DNA from 4 places in the Streptomyces sp. NPDC048254 genome. Region 4 is predicted to be linked to each of the others. Evidence: riboswitches for the same ligand, from Rfam matches in the RefSeq annotation. Region 4 holds a riboswitch; each other region holds the start of a gene.
What was found. Region 4 has a riboswitch for S-adenosylmethionine ahead of thrC (threonine synthase). Riboswitches for the same ligand answer to the same signal wherever they lie in the genome.
Positions count from the first base shown of each region.

Region 1 (2,195 bases), on a different contig from region 4:
TAGGCGTGACACTGCTTTTTGCCGGTACGACCATCAGGAGCGGCCTTATGAGCGCTGTGACCCCCGCTGGAGGCGACATCGCGGCGGGCCGTTCCTGGCCCGAGGTACTGAACGCGCTGCTGTACGGCCAGGATCAGAGCGCCGACGCGACGGCCTGGGCGATGGACCAGATCATGCGCGGCCAGGCGACCGACGCCCAGATCGCGGGCTTCGTCGTCGCCCTGCGGGCCAAGGGCGAGACGGTCGACGAGATCAACGGCCTGGTCCGCACGATGTACGCGCACGCCAACGTCATCGAGGTACCGGGCCGCACGGTGGACATCGTCGGCACCGGCGGTGACGGCGCCAAGACGGTGAACATCTCCACGATGTCGGCACTGGTGGTGGCCGGCGCCGGGGCGAAGGTCGTCAAGCACGGCAACCGGGCGGCGTCCTCCGCGTCCGGTGCCTCGGATGTCCTGGAGAAGCTCGGCGTCAACCTCGATCTGACCCCGCAGCGGGTCGCCGAGGTCGCCGAGGAGGCCGGCATCACCTTCTGCTTCGCCGTCAAGTTCCACCCGGCGCTGCGCCATGCGGGCGCGGCCCGCGGCCAGCTGGGCATCCGCACGGTGTTCAACATCCTCGGCCCGCTGACCAACCCCGCGCAGGTGCGGGCCCAGGCGGTCGGCGTCGCGGATCCGCGCATGGCGCCGGTCGTCGCGGGCGTCTTCGCGGAACGCGGCAACTCCTCCCTGGTCTTCCGCGGCGACGACGGCCTCGACGAGCTGACGACCACCGCCACGTCCCACGTCTGGATCGTCCGCGACGGCAAGGTCACCGAGGAGACCTTCGACCCGCGGGACGTCGGCATCGAGCTGGTCCCGGTGGAGGCGCTGCGCGGCGGCGACCCGTCGTACAACGCGGAGGTCGCCCGCCGGCTCCTGGACGGCGAGACGGGCCCGGTCCGCGACGCGGTCCTGCTGAACTCGGCGGCGGCGCTGGTGGCCCTGGACCCGGGCACCGGAACGCTGGCCGAGCAGATCCGGGCCGGCATGGACAGGGCGGCGGAGTCGATCGACTCGGGCGCGGCCAAGCGGGTGCTGGAGCGCTGGGCGGCGGCGACCAACCGGTAGGCGCCGAGCGGGAAGAGCACGTGGCGCCGGCGCCCTCGTCAGTCCGTCATCCGGACAGAAGTTGCGCGCCGGCGATCACTTCATCTACGTTCTCAGTCAGGTCATGAGTGACAGTCATGAGGCCCCGGCCGACTGTCCGGCAACCCTCCGTCCGTGGCGGGGTGCCCCGGGTGAAGACCAGGCCGTAGGCAGTGAGGTCTGCGGCAAGCGCGGATCCCTCACGCTCTTCTGAAAGAGCACAGCCCAGGGATCCTGGTCATCGAGGGAGTCTCCCGTGAGCAAGCGAATGCGCTAGGGCGTCGAGCCCCACTTCCGCGCACCCCTTTTCACTTTCTTCTTTCCTCTCACGGGAGTTCCGCCATGTCCGTCTCCACCGCTGCCTCCGCCCAGCCCGTTTGCAGCAACATTCCGGGGCCGCTGCCCGTTCTGGGGCGGGATGTCACCGTCCCGCTCGTCACCGGCGGCGAGGTCTCCTACGCCGCCCTCGACTACGCGGCCAGCGCCCCCGCGCTCCAGCGGGTCTGGGACGACGTGGCGGCCTACGCGCCCTACTACGGCAGCGTCCACCGCGGTGCCGGCTACCTCTCCCAGCTGTCGACCGACCTCTTCGAGAACGCCCGGAAGACCGTCGCCGAGTTCCTCGACTGCCGCCCCGACGACCAGCTGGTCTTCACCCGCTCCACGACGGACTCCCTGAACCTCCTGGCCCGCGCCCTGCCCGCCGACTGCCAGGTCTTCGTCTTCGAGACCGAGCACCACGCCTCCCTGCTGCCCTGGCAGGACGCCCGGGTCACCTACCTCAACGCCCCGCGCACCCCGCGGCAGGCGGTGGCGACCCTGGAGCGCGCCCTGGCCGACCGCACTGTGTCCATTGAAGGGGGCTACGGGCCGGCCCTGGTCTGCGTCACCGGCGCCTCGAACGTCACCGGCGAACTGTGGCCGGTCCGCGAGCTGGCCGCCGCCGCGCACGCGCACGGCGCCCGGATCGTCCTGGACGCGGCCCAGCTGGCCCCCCACCACCCGGTCTCCGTCCGTGACCTCGACGTCGACTGGGTCGCCTTCTCCGGCCACAAGCTGTACGCC
Region 1 is NZ_JBICZJ010000011.1:284,534-286,728, forward strand. It holds gene trpD (anthranilate phosphoribosyltransferase) at 48-1,112, shown strand; SAM riboswitch class IV at 1,212-1,328, shown strand; gene ACGFZQ_RS30160 (aminotransferase class V-fold PLP-dependent enzyme) at 1,473-2,195, shown strand, end outside.
Region 1: another riboswitch for S-adenosylmethionine. It lies ahead of ACGFZQ_RS30160 (aminotransferase class V-fold PLP-dependent enzyme); the one in region 4 lies ahead of thrC (threonine synthase).

Region 2 (2,195 bases), on a different contig from region 4:
CGGTCGGGAAGACGGTGTCGGCGATCTGCTTCCGGTCGATGGCGGCCGAGATCGCCTGACGGACCTTCGTGTCCTTGAGTAGGGGCCGCGAGTTGTTGAGCCCCAGGCCGAACACCACACCGGGGTTGGCCCGGCTCCGGAGGGCGACCTGGCCGCCCTTGAGCGCCGCCTCGTTGGCCTTGCCGACGCTGCTGATCACGTCCACCTGCCCGGACCGGAGACTGCCGGCCCGCACCCCCGCCTCGGGTACGACCTTGAACACCAGCTTGTCCAGATAGGCCGCGCCCTTCTTCGACCACAGCGAGGAACCCCAGTCGTACCCGGTCCGCCTGTCCAGGGTGACCGACTGGTTCTGCGCGTACTGCTTCAGCACGAACGGCCCGGAGCCGACCACGCCGTCACTGCACTTCTGCTGCGGGGACTTCTTGACGCTCGCCGAGGATTCGATACCCAGCGAGTGGGTCGAAGTCGCCTGGAGGAACTGGGCGTTGGGCTGCTCGAACGCCACCTTGACGGTGAGCGGGTCGACCACGGTGGTGCTCTTGACGCCGCTCAGATAGCCCTCGGCGAGGGTGCCCAGGGCGCCGAGGCCCGGCACCGCGTCGAAGTTGTCCTTGACTACCTGCGCGGTCAGCTTCGACCCGTCGCTGAAGGTGACCCCCGAGCGCAGATGGAACGTGAACGTCGTCGCGTCGGCACTGATGTCCCAGCTCTTGGCGAGCCACGGCACGATCTTGCCGGTCTTCGGGTCCTGGTCGGTCAGAGAGTCCACGATCTGGCGCACCGAATAGATGGTGTCGTTGCTGCCGACCTGCTGCGGATCCACGCAGCCGGCGTCGGATCCCACCGCGAAGGTCAGGGTGCCGCCGGACTTCGCCTGGCCGCTTCCGCCGCCGGAGCCGTCGTCGCCCGAACCGCACGCGGTCAGCAGGACGCTGGTGGTCAGGAGCGCGGCCAGGGGCGCCCATCGGGAGGGTCTGAAATCCGGGAGTGCAGTCACGGAGGGCTTTCTCCTACTCGTGTCACCCGGCACGGGGTGCCGGGCTTCGGGGCGCGAGGCACGGCCGTGCAGGGGCGTGCGGCCCCGGCCGGATCGGCGCCGGCCGGGAGACGCGCTGTGCAGACGGAGGGCGAACGGAGGCAGGGGGACGACACCGTGGACCGGTGGCGAGGGGAAGGGCGGCGCGAAGGAGCCGTGGCCGGTGACGGAGGTCAGCCGGCGGCAGGCGGGCCGGTCAGAGCCGACAGAGGCAGCTGGTCGAGCGCTTCAGATCTATGTGGCGCCGGCGCGAGAGCCGGGAGTACGCCGTGGCGTCGGCGGGGGAGGCAGCCGGGTGATCGCTGTGTCGCATGCCGGTCCCTCCTCGTCTCCGGCCCCGGTCACGGGGCCACGCGCTTGCGGGAGTCATCGGTGATCCCGCCGGGCTTTCACCTGGAGCACCCCACCGCGGGGGAGGGTTGCCGGTCAGCGAGCCAGGGCTTGACGCTGACACTCAATGCCGTTGGCGATCGTACGGATCGGTTTTGTCGTACGTCAATGCCGCAACCGGACGCCCTGTTCGAGAAGGCGCGACCGTCTCATGTTCCGGGACGCATGGTGGACGCACCTTGTGCCGTGTGCTTTGATCCGGCCATGGAGACCGCAGGTCAGGCACGCACCGTGCGGCTCGACCCGTTCTGGGCGGGCCGTCGCGCCGACCAGTTCGACCAGACCTGTCGCTGACCACTCGCTCCCCTCAGCTCAGCTCAGCTCAGCTCCGTCTCCTCGAAGCGCGTGAACACGCCGCGCGGCCCTTTTCGCCGGCGCGTCCGTCGCGCACCCCCCGACCGCCCCGCCGCAAACCGTCGGAATGAGAGGCATGGCCGTCAACAGCATTGCTCCGACAGGGGTGTTCGCCGCGCTGCGGGTCCGTGACTACCGGATCTACTGGAGCACGGGCCTGGTGTCCAACATCGGCAGCGCCATGCAGGGTGTCGCGCTGGACTGGTTCGTCCTGACGCTCACCCACAGCGGAACCGCGCTCGGCTGGATCGCCGGGCTCCAGTTCGCCCCCGTGCTGCTGTTCGGCCTGTGGGGCGGGGTCGTCGCCGACCGGTACGACCGCCGGACCCTTCTCCTGTGGACCCAGACGCTGTACGCGGTCCAGGCCCTGCTCCTGACGGTCATCGTGTTCTCCGGCCATGCCGCGCTGTGG
Region 2 is NZ_JBICZJ010000015.1:113,787-115,981, reverse strand. It holds gene ACGFZQ_RS35040 (ABC transporter substrate-binding protein) at 1-1,000, opposite strand, end outside; gene ACGFZQ_RS35035 (putative leader peptide) at 1,236-1,352, opposite strand; SAM riboswitch class IV at 1,388-1,501, opposite strand; gene ACGFZQ_RS35030 (MFS transporter) at 1,860-2,195, shown strand, end outside.
Region 2: another riboswitch for S-adenosylmethionine. It lies ahead of ACGFZQ_RS35035 (putative leader peptide); the one in region 4 lies ahead of thrC (threonine synthase).

Region 3 (2,195 bases), on a different contig from region 4:
GGACCGCCACTTCGGCGACGGCGTCACCCGGCTGTACCCGTGCGGTGCCGAGGCCGAGATCGAGGCCGTCGAGCGGCTGTGCGCCGAGGGCATCGAGCAGGCGGCACAGCACGCCGGCCGAGCGGGTGGCGACCCGGGGGCGCTGGAGGTGCTGCTCGCCGCCCTGGACGAGCTGGAGCGCCGGCTGACCGGGGCGGAGTTCCTGGTCGGCGGTCAACTCACGGCAGCAGACGTCGAGTTGTGGGTGACCCTGGTGCAACTCGACACCGTGCACCGCAATCACCTGGACGCCGCCGCCGTGCACGCCGTCGCCGGCCACCCGGTGCTGTGGGCCTACGCCCGCCGGCTGGCCGCCCACCCGGCCTTCGGCGCCCACCTCGACCTCGACGGCATCGCCCGCCGCCACCACGGCCGTTGCCAGGGTCTGGAAGCCGCCGGCGCGGCCGTCCAGATCCTGGACTGGGCGGGCCACGCGGCGGACGCACCCGGCGTTCCGCGCAGGTGAGAGCGGCCCGAACCGTTTCGCCAGTCGGACAGGCGTTGACATTCGTTCGGGCAACTGCGTTACTTACGGACCAGAACGGTCAAGAGCGTCAGCGTCAAGCCCTGGCTTGCTGACCGGCAACCCTCGCATCGCGGTGGGGTGCCCCAGGTGACGACCGGACCGATGACGTTTCGGCAAGCGACGATTCGGTAAGCGCGAGGCCCCCCGGGGGCCAGCACGACAGTGACAGGTGACGGACATGTACGCAGCTTCCAGGACGGCCGAGCGCCGCACCTCGGGCTGCGTACGCCCGTATCCGAGCCCGCTCGTCGCCGACCGTGCCGTCGACCTGCTCCGTGTCAACAGCGCCCTGTGTAGCGCGTGTACCGCACCGGGCTGCGCCCGCTGTCGGGTCTGACCAGGCTCTTCCGCCGGCTTCCCGCAGCTTCGCGCCTCAGCGTCCCCGTCGAAGCACCGGCCGCCCGGTGTGCCGCCGTCCGCCCAGCCCCCCTGCCCCGCGCGCCCCCGTGCACCGTGCCGTCCGCCCGCATGCGGCCCGGTCGTGCGGTCCGGCCGTGGGACCCGGGGTGTCCGACTCCGCCGGAGCCCGCCATGACCGAACCCCCAGGCACCGTGTCCCTCGCCGAGGCACCGCCGCCCACTGACGAAGCGTCAAAACCCATCAAGGCACAGCGAGTTCAGCCACTGCGCCGCCCCGGCCGGTGGATCGCCACCGCCGTCGTCCTGGTGGTCGTCGCGCAGTTCGCGCACGGACTGGCCACCAACCCCTTCTACCAGTGGGACCGGTTCCGCTACTGGTTCCTGCGGCCCACCATCCTCGACGGCCTCGTCGTCACCCTCGAAGTCGCCGCGCTCAGCGCCGTGCTGGGCCTCCTCGGCGGCGTCGTGCTGGCCGTCGCCCGGCTCTCCGGCAGCCCCGTGCTGCGGGCGGTGAGCTGGACCTACACCTGGCTGTTCCGCTCGATCCCGCTGATCGTCCTGCTGATCTTCCTCTACAACTTCTCGGCCCTGTACCAGACGTTGAGCCTGGGCGTGCCCTTCGGCCCGTCCTTCGTCAGCTTCGACGAGTCGAAACTCGCCACCGACATGGTGGTCGCCGTGGTCGGCCTCAGCCTCAACGAGGCGGCCTACGCGGCCGAGGTGGTCCGCGGCGGCATCCTCTCCGTCGACCAGGGCCAGCACGAGGCGGCCGCCGCACTCGGCCTGCCCAAGAGCTACCAGTTCACCCGGATCGTCTTCCCGCAGGCCCTGCGCTCCATCGTGCCGAACTACGTCAACCAGCTCATCGGGCTGATCAAGGGCACGTCCCTGGTGTTCTACGTCTCGCTGCTCGACCTCTTCGGCTCGGTGCAGTCCATGGGCAGCACCTACCCCGGCGACATCGTGCCGCTGCTGCTCGTGGCCACCGTCTGGTACCTGATCCTGACCAGCGCCGTCTCCGTCGTCCAGTTCTACGTCGAGCGGTACTTCGCCCGCGGCGCCACCCGCACGCTGCCGCCGACCCCCCTCCAGAAACTCCGCACCGGCCTCGGCGACCTGCGGGAACGGATACGCCGGGAGGCCGCCGCATGACCACCGCACCGGACATCGCGCCCGCCGCCCTGGAGATCCACGACGTCCACAAGTCGTACGGCGCCCACCGCGTCCTCGACGGCATCGACCTGACCGTCCGCCCCGGCGAGGTCACCGT
Region 3 is NZ_JBICZJ010000013.1:70,515-72,709, forward strand. It holds gene ACGFZQ_RS32410 (glutathione S-transferase C-terminal domain-containing protein) at 1-505, shown strand, start outside; SAM riboswitch class IV at 583-706, shown strand; gene ACGFZQ_RS32415 (amino acid ABC transporter permease) at 1,097-2,077, shown strand; gene ACGFZQ_RS32420 (amino acid ABC transporter ATP-binding protein) at 2,074-2,195, shown strand, end outside.
Region 3: another riboswitch for S-adenosylmethionine. It lies ahead of ACGFZQ_RS32415 (amino acid ABC transporter permease); the one in region 4 lies ahead of thrC (threonine synthase).

Region 4 (2,195 bases):
GATCTCCGCCATCGGCGGCCGTTCCTCGGTGTCCACGGAGTAGGTGCGCGGCTCGAAGCCGTCCTCGCCCCGTTCGAACTGGGTCAGGGCGGGCCGGATCAGATGCCCGCGGGCCAGCCGCAGCTGCGCGGTGCGGTAGATCGCGGCGGACATCCGGCCAAGGGCCTGGCCGTCCTGGTGACGGTGTTTGCGGACCCCCACGTCGACCTGGGCGAGGGCGTCCAGGCCGACCAGGTGCAGGGCGTCGACCAGCATGCCCAGCTCCACGCCGTAGCCGACCGGGAAGGGGAGCTGTTCGAGGAGCGAGCGGCGGGCCGCGTACTCGCCGCCGAGCGGCTGGACGAACCCGGCCAGCTGCGGCCAGTGCATGTTCAGCAGCGGGCGGGCCATCAGTTCGGTGACCCGGCCGCCCTGTCCGGCCGAGCCGGCGAGCGGGCGGTCGTACATCGCCTTGACCAGGTCGACGTCCGGGTCGGTCAGCAGCGGGCCGACGATCCCGGTGACGAAGTCGGAGGAGAAGTCACGCAGGTCGGCGTCGATGAAGCAGACGATGTCCCCGGTGGTGACGAGGAGGGAGCGCCAGAGGACCTCGCCCTTGCCGGGGACGGCGGGGATGCGCGGCAGGATCGTGTCGCGGTGGACGACCCGGGCGCCGGCCGCCGCGGCGACCGCCGCCGTACGGTCGGTGGAGCCGGAGTCGACGACCACGATCTCGTCGACGAGCGGCACCTGCCGCATGAGGTCGTGACGGATGATCGCGACGATGTCGCCGACCGTCTCCTCCTCGTTGAGCGCGGGCAGCACGACGGAGACGGACTGACCGGTGCGCTGCTTGGCGGCGAGTATCCGGTGCAGCGGGCGGTCGTTCATGGACCAGGAGCGGGTGGCCAGCCAGCGCTCGACTTCTTCCAGCACAGTCAGCGGCTCCTCACTGTCACGGTCACACTGCGAGGTGTGATCCATCTCGCGGTTCGGACGACTCTCTCAACTGTCCTGGCCTTCGGTTACAGTCTTGAACAACGCCGATGACCATCGCATGTCCGGGGGTCACCGGGCGTTGACAACTACATACCGCTCATCCAGAGGGGCAGAGGGATACGGCCCGATGAAGCCCCGGCAACCCTCCAGTCGGTTACTCGTGGATCGCTGATCACTGCTGATCAGCGTCGATCACTCGCGAGGCTCCCGGCTAGGGAAGGTGCCAAATCCGTCTCACGGCGAGATGCGTCGTGAGGAAGATGAGGAGAAAGGGCCTCGCCTCACATGGCTGTGCAGACTGCTGCGACCACCACCGACTCCACGACCGGCTCCGCGCCCGTCGATCTCGGTCCCGCCACCGCCCTGAGCTGCCGCGAGTGCGGCCACCGCGTGCCGCTCGGCCCGGTGTTCGCCTGCGAGGAGTGTTTCGGCCCGCTCGAAATCGCGTACGACTTCTCGGCCTACGACACCGAGGAGCTGCGGAAGCGGATCGAAGCGGGTCCCGCGAACATCTGGCGTTACGCGCCGCTGCTGCCCGTCCCCGCGGACGTGGCGACCAAGCCGAACATCAACCCGGGCTGGACCAAGCTCGTCCAGGCCGACAACCTGGCGAAGGAGCTGGGCGTCACCGGCGGCCTGTACGTCAAGGACGACTCCGGCAACCCGACGCACTCCTTCAAGGACCGGGTCGTCGCCCAGGCCGTCGAGGCCGCGCGCGCCTTCGGTTACACCACGCTCTCCTGCTCCTCCACCGGCAACCTCGCCGGCGCGGTCGGTGCCGCCGCCGCCCGGGCCGGCTTCCGCTCCTGCGTGTTCATCCCGCACGACCTGGAGCAGGGCAAGATCGTCATGGCCGCGATCTACGGCGGCGAGCTCGTCGGCATCGAGGGCAACTACGACGACGTGAACCGTTTCTGCTCCGAGCTGATCGGTGACTCGGCCGGCGAGGGCTGGGGCTTCGTCAACGTCAACCTGCGGCCGTACTACGCGGAGGGCTCCAAGACCCTGGCGTACGAGATCTGCGAGCAGCTCGGCTGGCGGATCCCGGACCAGCTGGTCGTCCCGATCGCCTCCGGCTCGCAGCTCACGAAGATCGACAAGGGGCTGCAGGAGCTGATCAAGCTGGGGCTCGTCGAGGACAAGCCGTACAAGATCTTCGGTGCGCAGGCCGAGGGGTGCTCGCCGGTGTCGGTGGCCTACAAGGCGGGGCACGACGT
Region 4 is NZ_JBICZJ010000009.1:271,937-274,131, reverse strand. It holds gene ACGFZQ_RS25825 (glucosyl-3-phosphoglycerate synthase) at 1-915, opposite strand, end outside; SAM riboswitch class I at 1,073-1,245, shown strand; gene thrC (threonine synthase) at 1,264-2,195, shown strand, end outside.